DNA from 4 places in the Paenibacillus sp. FSL H7-0940 genome. Region 1 is predicted to be linked to each of the others. Evidence: riboswitches for the same ligand, from Rfam matches in the RefSeq annotation. Region 1 holds a riboswitch; each other region holds the start of a gene.
The links. Region 1 has a riboswitch for cyclic di-AMP ahead of MHB71_RS24650 (C40 family peptidase). Riboswitches for the same ligand answer to the same signal wherever they lie in the genome.
Positions count from the first base shown of each region.

Region 2: another riboswitch for cyclic di-AMP. It lies ahead of MHB71_RS14600 (C40 family peptidase); the one in region 1 lies ahead of MHB71_RS24650 (C40 family peptidase).
Region 3: another riboswitch for cyclic di-AMP. It lies ahead of MHB71_RS07450 (3D domain-containing protein); the one in region 1 lies ahead of MHB71_RS24650 (C40 family peptidase).
Region 4: another riboswitch for cyclic di-AMP. It lies ahead of MHB71_RS18105 (hypothetical protein); the one in region 1 lies ahead of MHB71_RS24650 (C40 family peptidase).

Region 1 is NZ_CP150280.1:5,577,827-5,580,029, forward strand. Features, by position in the region: gene MHB71_RS24645 (hypothetical protein) at 1-761, shown strand, start outside; cyclic di-AMP (ydaO/yuaA leader) riboswitch at 1,007-1,144, shown strand; gene MHB71_RS24650 (C40 family peptidase) at 1,184-1,618, shown strand; gene MHB71_RS24655 (GNAT family protein) at 1,974-2,203, shown strand, end outside.
Region 2 is NZ_CP150280.1:3,353,920-3,356,122, reverse strand. Features, by position in the region: gene MHB71_RS14605 (carboxymuconolactone decarboxylase family protein) at 1-283, shown strand, start outside; gene MHB71_RS14600 (C40 family peptidase) at 357-821, opposite strand; cyclic di-AMP (ydaO/yuaA leader) riboswitch at 827-958, opposite strand; gene pelA (pectate lyase) at 1,377-2,203, shown strand, end outside.
Region 3 is NZ_CP150280.1:1,675,004-1,677,206, forward strand. Features, by position in the region: gene MHB71_RS07440 (ABC transporter substrate-binding protein/permease) at 1-277, shown strand, start outside; gene MHB71_RS07445 (amino acid ABC transporter ATP-binding protein) at 264-986, shown strand; cyclic di-AMP (ydaO/yuaA leader) riboswitch at 1,205-1,400, shown strand; gene MHB71_RS07450 (3D domain-containing protein) at 1,403-2,077, shown strand; gene MHB71_RS07455 (polysaccharide deacetylase family protein) at 2,185-2,203, opposite strand, start outside.
Region 4 is NZ_CP150280.1:4,066,901-4,069,103, forward strand. Features, by position in the region: gene MHB71_RS18100 (HAD family hydrolase) at 1-654, opposite strand, end outside; gene MHB71_RS18105 (hypothetical protein) at 782-1,180, opposite strand; cyclic di-AMP (ydaO/yuaA leader) riboswitch at 1,296-1,471, opposite strand; gene MHB71_RS18110 (glutathione peroxidase) at 1,843-2,203, shown strand, end outside.

The sequences.
Region 1 (2,203 bases):
ATTTCTTCTATCGAATGGTACAATCGGCCGTCATCCCACTGCTCCTTCGCTATCCAGATGCTGATGCCGGTGAGCTGAGTACACTTTTGTTCAAAATGGAAAGTCAACTTAACCTGTCTACCCATCCGGAGGTTCATCGTTATCTATGGATTCTCGGGGGCATGCTGCTGGTTCGCATGTTGATCAGCCCCCTCATTCAGGCAGGACTGCTCTACTCACTTCAGCACTTTAATTCTACAGAAGAGCGTATCCCCTTTGTCCGCGGAATCAAAAATCTGTGGAAACCGATGCTGCTGCTCCACACCATACGTACATTATTGATACTTCTGCCCGCCTACTGGCTCATACCGAAGCTCTACTCGATTCTCATGGACGGATTTCATTCCCTTCAATTACTTTTGCCTGGCATACCTTATGTTGCTGCCTGGATTGTATATGGTTGGATCATCCACCATGTCATACTCTATATGCAGTTCGGTGTTTCGGCACCAGAAGGAGAAGGCGGGGCTCACGGTACCCTCAAAGCACTCTGGATTGCACTGCGTCATATCATCGCTGTAATCGGCATTGCATTACTGCTGGGCGGAGTACACCTGCTCGTCTTTGGGGCGTTCACTACAGCCTCATGGTTATTAACGGGACTGACCGGACTTATACTACAACAGACGTATCCACTTGCCAGATGTCTATTGAGTCTGTGGAAAATATGCAGCCATTTCCGATTATGGCAGTCCAAAATATCCAAAGGTGAGAGCAGATAGTTTAAAAATTGTTACCATCACATGTTAAACTCATGGCCTAATATGTACTTATAAATAGGCAAACCTCAACCTTTCCCCGTCAAAGGTCGAGGTTTTTTTTGCTAATTTTGTTGCTAAACGTTGCCAAAGCCGTACTCCTCTGTTACAATAATCGCAGTGAGTTTTTAGTAACAACTTTGTAATCTTTACATTCATATTTGTAACTACTTAAAATTAAATCGTCATTTCTTGATTTCGCAGGTGCATAACTAGCATAGCCAAATTCCTGGCACCTGGGAAGCGGGGGAACCAGTTATGGGTGAATTGATCTTGCTACAGAGGGATCATAGGGGACCTTCAACCGAATCCTTAAGCTAACCTCGCAGGCATTGGAAGGGGAATATCTCTTGTTCAAGAAGAAATTAACCGCAGCTGTACTTAGCATCACATTCGCTTTATCGCTTGGTGCAGGTAGCGCATTCGCAGATTCAAAGATGGACACAGTAATTGATTCAGCAATGGGAACTACATACAAAAGTGGGGGAACAACGCTTAACGGCTTTGACTGCTCCGGATTTACCCGGTATGTATTCGACAAGTTGGGTATTGATTTGGCACGCCAATCCAGTTCCCAATTCGACATGGGCGATTCCGTATCCCGCATGGAAATGAGAGCTGGCGATCTGGTGTTCTTTAATACAACAGGTAAAGGCGTATCTCATGTAGGAATCTTTGTAGGGGATGGAAAGTTCGCACACTCCTCTTCTTCCAAAGGCGTTACGATCAGTGCATTGAGTGAAAACTACTGGGCCAATCGTTATGTTGGCGCAAAACGGATTATGAGCACGGACGCATATGAATCACTGGCCCTTGACTAGGGACAAGCTGAGCAACATGATGCTGTAACCATTAACCATACTGGAACGAAGCAAGAAGCATAACAGAACCGCCCGGTACATTCTCCGCAGGAATGTATCCGGCGGTTTTTTTGTGCTTCAATCCTTATTCATGTTGCAAGTTATACTCGGGGTATATCCTGCGACATCAACAGGTTCATTTTGCGTTCGTTCGTCCGTGCCCTTATGATGTTTTTACCCATCCCGTTATAATATAAACGAAATTACCGGAACTTTTGTTTCATTTTTTTTCTTGGGAAGGAAGACTTGCTAAATGAACATCACTTTTGTAGAGTGGACAAAGAGTTCTGTTTCAAGGAAAGGAGCATGCAGGTGTATGAAGGAAACCCCTGTGACGTTTCACGTTGTACCCATGCGAGAAGAACATGCGGAGCTTATCTGCAGTTGGCAGTATGATCCGCCTTACAATATCTACAGCTGGCTCCCCTGGGAGCAGATGAAAGCTCTGGAAGTGGAATTCGGAGATGCACAGCTGCGGCAGGAGCAATATGCGATCGTCCTGGATCAGAACGATCGTATATGTGGGTTTGCTCAATACTTCCCACT
Region 2 (2,203 bases), 2.2 Mb from region 1:
AGCATTAAGCGATGTGCTGCCAGGTGTGGTGAAGTCGTATCATGAGTTTACCGGAGAATGTTTCCAACCTGGTGTGATTGATGCGAAGACAAAACAGCTAATTGCGCTTGGCATTGGATTATTCGCCAACAATGAGGTATGTACCTTCTACCATGTAGAAGAAGCCCGTGCTAAGGGCGCAACAGATCAGGAGATTATGGAGACCGTAGCCGTGGCTGGAGCTGTTGGTGGAGGACATGCCCTGTCTCAGGGTGCGATGCGAGTGCAGAAGGCGCTGCATTAGTAAGCAATGCAACATACATTTTTAAGTGCAAAAAAGGCATCCGGTTAATAACCGATGCCTTTTTGTATGTGAATCACATTTTACCTAACATTTTATCATACATAAACTGTCCAGTTACCCGACGTGCTGTTACATAACGATCATTGAAGTATGGATTCGATAACTTCGTGATGCTTACACCTTTACTGCTGGAGGCATGAGCGAATTGTCCGCCGCCGATATATACACCTGTATGTGAAATGCCTTTGCCTGTTGTATTAAAGAACACCAGATCACCTGTCCGAACATTGCTCTTGGATACGGGAGTACCTGCTTTGGCTTGCTGCTGCGAAGTACGTGGTAATTCAATGCTGTATTTGTTGAAAAGATATCTCATAAAACCAGAACAGTCGAAGCCGGCTACAGTTGTGCCACCCCATTTGTAAGGAATACCTGTCATGTTGTTCACTACGGAGTTGATACTGCTTGCCTCTGTGCTTGTTGCCCCGGATGTAAATAATACAGCTGCTCCAAAAATGGAGATAATCAGTTTTTTCAAAATCAATGTTCTCCCTTCGATGCCTACGGAGTTAGCTAAGGGTTCGGTAGAAGGTTCCCTATATTTCCTATGTATAAGAATAATTCACCCAAATTGGTTCCCCCGTTTTCAAACATGAAACTCGGCAATGAATAATTAAGTTTTTGTAACTATTTGAAACTATATTGCATAAATGCGTAATTGTCAAACCCATTTAAAACCCTTCGTAATACCTCAATGTTAGCGGAATTAAGGTTTTTATATGAAAGAAGGGATCGAGTTTGGGTATCATTCATGACAAAAACGTCATTATTGATTCGTGTAAGACGAATTTGGATAAATAGATAGGTTTGTCATGAGTTAAAAGAACTATTCCGTTATGTAGAATTAGAGAGATTATATTCATTAAGTTGCATATATTGACAAAAATCGATTTTTTGCATATTATCTGATTATCCAATCCACATATTGGATGAAAATTGATTTTATTATGCAATAAATACAAATAAAGGAGGTTCGGGGCGTATATCATACGTAAAGTAGAAGTGGAAGATTTATAAAAACGAACATAGGAGAGTGTTACATTTGAAAGCGAAGAAAATAATTACTTTTGTCCTGGCATGTACGATGGTGTTCTCAGTAGTTGGAATGGCAGTTCTCCCTGTAGGGACGGTATCTGCTGCAGATGCGTCGGGTACTACAGCGAGTATTTCTGATATTTTGAAGAACCAGCTGCCGGATGGAGGTTGGAGAAAAGATTATAAACAGACAAGTGGAGAGTGGGCAAAGTCCACGATAGACAACAAGGCTACATACTCAGAAATTAGAAGATTGGCGAAGGAATTTAAAAAGACGAATGATCCGCGTTACTCCACAGCTGCAATCAAAGGAATTAACTTTTTGATCAACATGCAGTATTCAAACGGCGGGTGGCCACAAGTTTACCAAAGCTCCGGATACCACAAGCACATCACTTACAATGATGATGCCATGATTAATGTAATGATTATGCTGGATGAAGTAGCAGCACGCAAAGGTGATTTCTCATTTATCGACAGCACACTTGCTAACCGCAGTAAAAATTCAGTTGCCAAAGGTGTGGAGGCGATTCTGAATACACAGGTCGTTTCAGGTGGTAAGCTGACAGCATGGGGACAACAACATGATTCCAACTCTCTTAAACCAGCGAGCGCAAGAATCTACGAAGTGCCATCTCTGACAGCTGGAGAGAGTGTAACGATTGTTAAATTTCTAAAAACCAGACCTGCTAACGCTAAAATTACCGCATCCATTAAAGGAGCGGAGGCTTGGTTTAACAAAGTGAAAATTACGGGTTACAAGTATGAAAGAGCTAATGGAGATAGTAAAATTATCGCTGATTCCAAAGCTGCACCAATTTGGGC
Region 3 (2,203 bases), 3.2 Mb from region 1:
AGGCGCCGCGATGCGTTATATCATATTGCCACAAGCCTTCAAAGCTGTATTACCAGCGATCGGTAATGAATTCATAACTATCATCAAAGAATCCTCCATTATCTCAGTTATCGGTATGGTGGATATTATGTATCAGGCAAGTGTAGTCAAGAACATTACGTACCAAGGCTTGAGTCCATTTTTGATTGCAGCAGCCATCTACTTTGTAATGACGTTCATTTTGTCCAAGCTGCTGGGACGACTGGAAAGGAAGTTGAGTGCAAGTGATAGACGTTAGACAATTACACAAATCTTATGGAAATAACGATGTGCTTAAGGGCATTAACGTGACGATTGGCAAAGGTGAGGTTGTCGTGGTCATCGGTCCTTCCGGTTCAGGTAAAAGTACTTTCTTGCGTTGTCTGAATCTGCTGGAACAGCCTACCTCAGGAGAGATTGATTTTGAAGGCGTGTCAATCACGGACCCCAAGCATAACATTAACGCAACTCGTGAGAAAATGGGCATGGTGTTCCAGCACTTCAACCTGTTCCCACACAAAACGGTAGAGCAAAACATTACGATTGCTCCAATTAAAGTGAAGAAACAATCCACTCAGGAAGCGGAGAAAATCGCCGCTGATCTGCTTAACACCGTGGGCTTGTACGATAAAAAAGATACATTCCCGAATCAGCTGTCTGGTGGACAGAAGCAGCGGATCGCCATTGCTAGAGCATTGGCCATGCAGCCGCATGTGATGCTGTTTGACGAGCCTACGTCGGCACTGGACCCCGAAATGGTCGGTGAAGTGTTGGATGTCATGAAACGTCTTGCAGAAGGCGGGATGACAATGGTCATCGTAACCCATGAGATGGGTTTTGCACGTGAAGTGGGAGACCGAATCCTGTTCATGGATGGCGGGGTTATTGTGGAAGAGGGAACACCTGATGAGGTGTTTGGAGCTCCAAAAAATTCACGTACACGTGATTTTCTTGCCAAAGTACTCTAAACGATGTGATTAAATAGCGTTACTGACTTCGAGTCGGTAACGCTATTTTTTATGGATAATAATCGCGTAAGCATTCGGAAAAGTAACTATTCTGTTACCAAATATAAAGGAATCGGGTCAACCAAATTTTCTGAATTAACCAGTATTCTTACAAATGCTTACATGCTAAAAACCATTTGGTAAGAATTACTACAAGTTCAGGTTACAAAATTGTGATATATTGAACTCTGCCGAAACTTCCGGACAGGGAGTGCGGGGGATGTAACGATGCAGATTGTGCAGGGGGAAGATCTACAGCACACTGCTTGGGGTGAATTAGGGGTACATAACGTTTCAAATGTAACGAAGAACCTATAGGGTGGCTCCTCATCCGAATCCGACAACTAACTTCGCAGGCATAATGAGGGAGGAAGACCATGATTAACAAGAAACGTATAGCCAAAACAGCAGTAGCATTAATGACAACAGCAATGCTCATTCAAGCCGTTCCGGCTCACGCCGATTCAGTTCATGTGGCCAAAGAAGGGGATACCTTCTACACCTTATCAAAACAATATGGAGTAGCACTCAACACGTTGGTTAAAGCAAACAACGACATTTCGGCTTACAACATTTATGGTGGTTTGAAAATTACGATTCCCGGTAAGGCAAACAATGTTGCAGCCGCTGCGGCAACGGAGAGCAAGACCCCAGCCAAAACGGTTACCACAGCAAGTTTGGACGTTAACGCAGATAACAAAGTGGTTCAAGCCTGGGGTAAGACATTCGATTACAGCAAAGCTGTGAACGTAAAAGCAACGGCATACTCTGCAGATCCGTCTGAAAATGGAGGCTGGGGTGCAGTCGATTATTTCGGGAATGACCTTGAACTGGGTACGATTGCAGTTGATCCAAGTGTGATTCCACTTGGAACTAAAGTACTGGTAACTGGTCACAGCCATCCAGGATTGCCAAAACAAGCTTTTGTAGCCACAGCACGTGATGTGGGCGGTGCAATCAAAGGTCACCGGATTGATATCTTTATCCCGGGTAGCAAACAGTCTGTAAGCTCATTTGGTTTTCAGGATATCGAGCTGTACATTCTGAAGTAGAGAGAAAATAACATTTAAAATGAATTCAAATAGGGTGTCTGCCAGTCGCTAATTCGCGATTGAACAGCACCCTTTTAATATTCTCATTTATTTCTATCACGGTCATCTTAATCTTTGGCCTTTGGC
Region 4 (2,203 bases), 1.5 Mb from region 1:
GAGTTGATCCAATGAATCAACAGTCCAATCCGCACGTTTGTCATCCGATAGCTCTGGCTGGAATCTTCCGTAACCCTGCATAATCCGAATCGTACGCATGCCCAGCTTCCGAGCAGGTATAATGTCGTTATCGATCCGATCGCCGATCATGACGGCTTCCTCCGGTTCACAACCGGCCTGCTTCAAGGCCACAGCGTATAACTCAGGGTCTGGCTTGGACACTCCTTCTTCAGCCGAACATGCCAGAACATCAACATACTTCCGCAAGCCATAGCTTTCCAGTCTCTCTTCCGTTCCAGGACTCTGATTGGCAATAATGCCAATGCGATAATGCCGTGACAACTGCTGAAGAACGGAATCCGCTGAAGGAAAAGGACGTTCAAGATCTTTTTGAAACTTCAGCTTGTCCTGAATCTGTTTCTGATGCCCCTCGTCTTCAACGAATGTGCGAATCGCCACTCTCATAGGCCATTGCTCATATTTTCGGTAACAACTCGCGAACAGTTCGCGTACCGCCTCAATTGTCACCGGATACCCCAAAGCACAAGCTTCACGGACAAACTGTCCGATAATATCATCAACCGGCTCCCATTCATCCACCAGCGTATCTCCAACATCAAAAAACAACCATTTCAATCCACCTACATCCGGCACGCCAATTCCTCCTTGTAAGCATAAAAAAGAAGACTCACCATCCTGCATGAGTCTCCTCAAACTTCCGTTTATCGATACATTCAATTATAACAGGCACCTTACACCTGAGCAATCACAAGCTATGGCATTAACCATTGAGGAGAAAGCCAACTTCCCCATTGAGCGAATATACAATCCGGTCTGCGCCCATGCCCCGATAGATGCCCTTAGGATGACTCTGCTCCGTAATGACGCACAGGGATTTCGATGTCCATGAACGGCAGATCTGTAAATAACGACAGGTCAGATTCAGGCTGTTCTCGAAAATAAACACGTTGCCTACGCTGCCCTGCGGCAAAAACCATTTTTGAGCTGCAGCCGTATTCATGCGAATGACATGTTCTACTCCGATTCTACGGAGTCTTCGCTCTTCCCCTGCACTGTTGGTTAGAACGGCAAACGGCATTTTTTTGTACATCAGCAATTTGATAAATTTACGTCCTGCTTCATTTGGAGCAGTCACTAAGATCATCTCAGTATCCATCATTCGTTCCTCCCTTGGCGTGAAAAGACAACAAAAAAGAAGCGTGGGGGACCAAGGCCTCCCGAACGCTTCTTAAATAACCCATGGCGAAAACACCATGAACCAGCGTACGGCTTGTTGCCTCTCCCTTTAACGCTTACGAGGTTAGCTGACGGATTCGGGCGCGAGAGTCGCCCTATTTCCGGCTGTCACCGGAAAATTCACCCCATGAATGCCCACTGTCCTGGACAGCGCATTCCGTTGGTTCCCCCGTTTCCCATTCATTAATGAATGGAAACTCAGCGATTAAAACATCGTTCGTATATCTTAAGGTAAGATCGAGCGATATTATCGTTTGTTTCGTTTTTCAAGTACAATTTAGTTTAAATTGAAATTACGTTATGAATCATACACCCGTGCCATGTCGGTGTAAAGTCCGCCCAGATCACCAAATCGGCAGATTTTTGCCAATTCCTATCCATAATAACGCTTACAACAAAGTTATACTCTATCTATCTCTTCAAGGCTATCTAATTCTCACTCTGGCGTAAATCACTTCGCAATTCATTCACGTATTCTGCACAACTTGCCTGTTTTGATTCTTTTAACACCATATTAGTTTTGCAATATTTAATTGCAACCAATATAATAGAAGATATAAGAGTAAATAAATGGAGGCGATTTAGATGACAGTCTACGATTACAAAGTGAATACCCTTCGCGGTCAAGAAGTTGAAATGTCCGACTACCGTGACAAAGTGCTCCTGATTGTGAATACGGCAAGCTCATGCGGCCTTACCCCTCAATTCAAAGGTCTGCAAGAATTGCAAGACAAGTTTCAAGATGCTCCATTTGAAGTGCTTGGTTTCCCAAGCAACCAGTTTGCACAGGAAAAAGGATCTTCCGACGATATTGCCGAGTTCTGTCAGATGAATTATGGCGTGAGCTTCCCCATGTTTGAGAAAATTGATGTGAACGGTTCAAGCGCTCACCCTCTTTTCCAACACCTTAGCACAGAAGCTCCTGGCCTGCTCGGCTCCAAAGCAA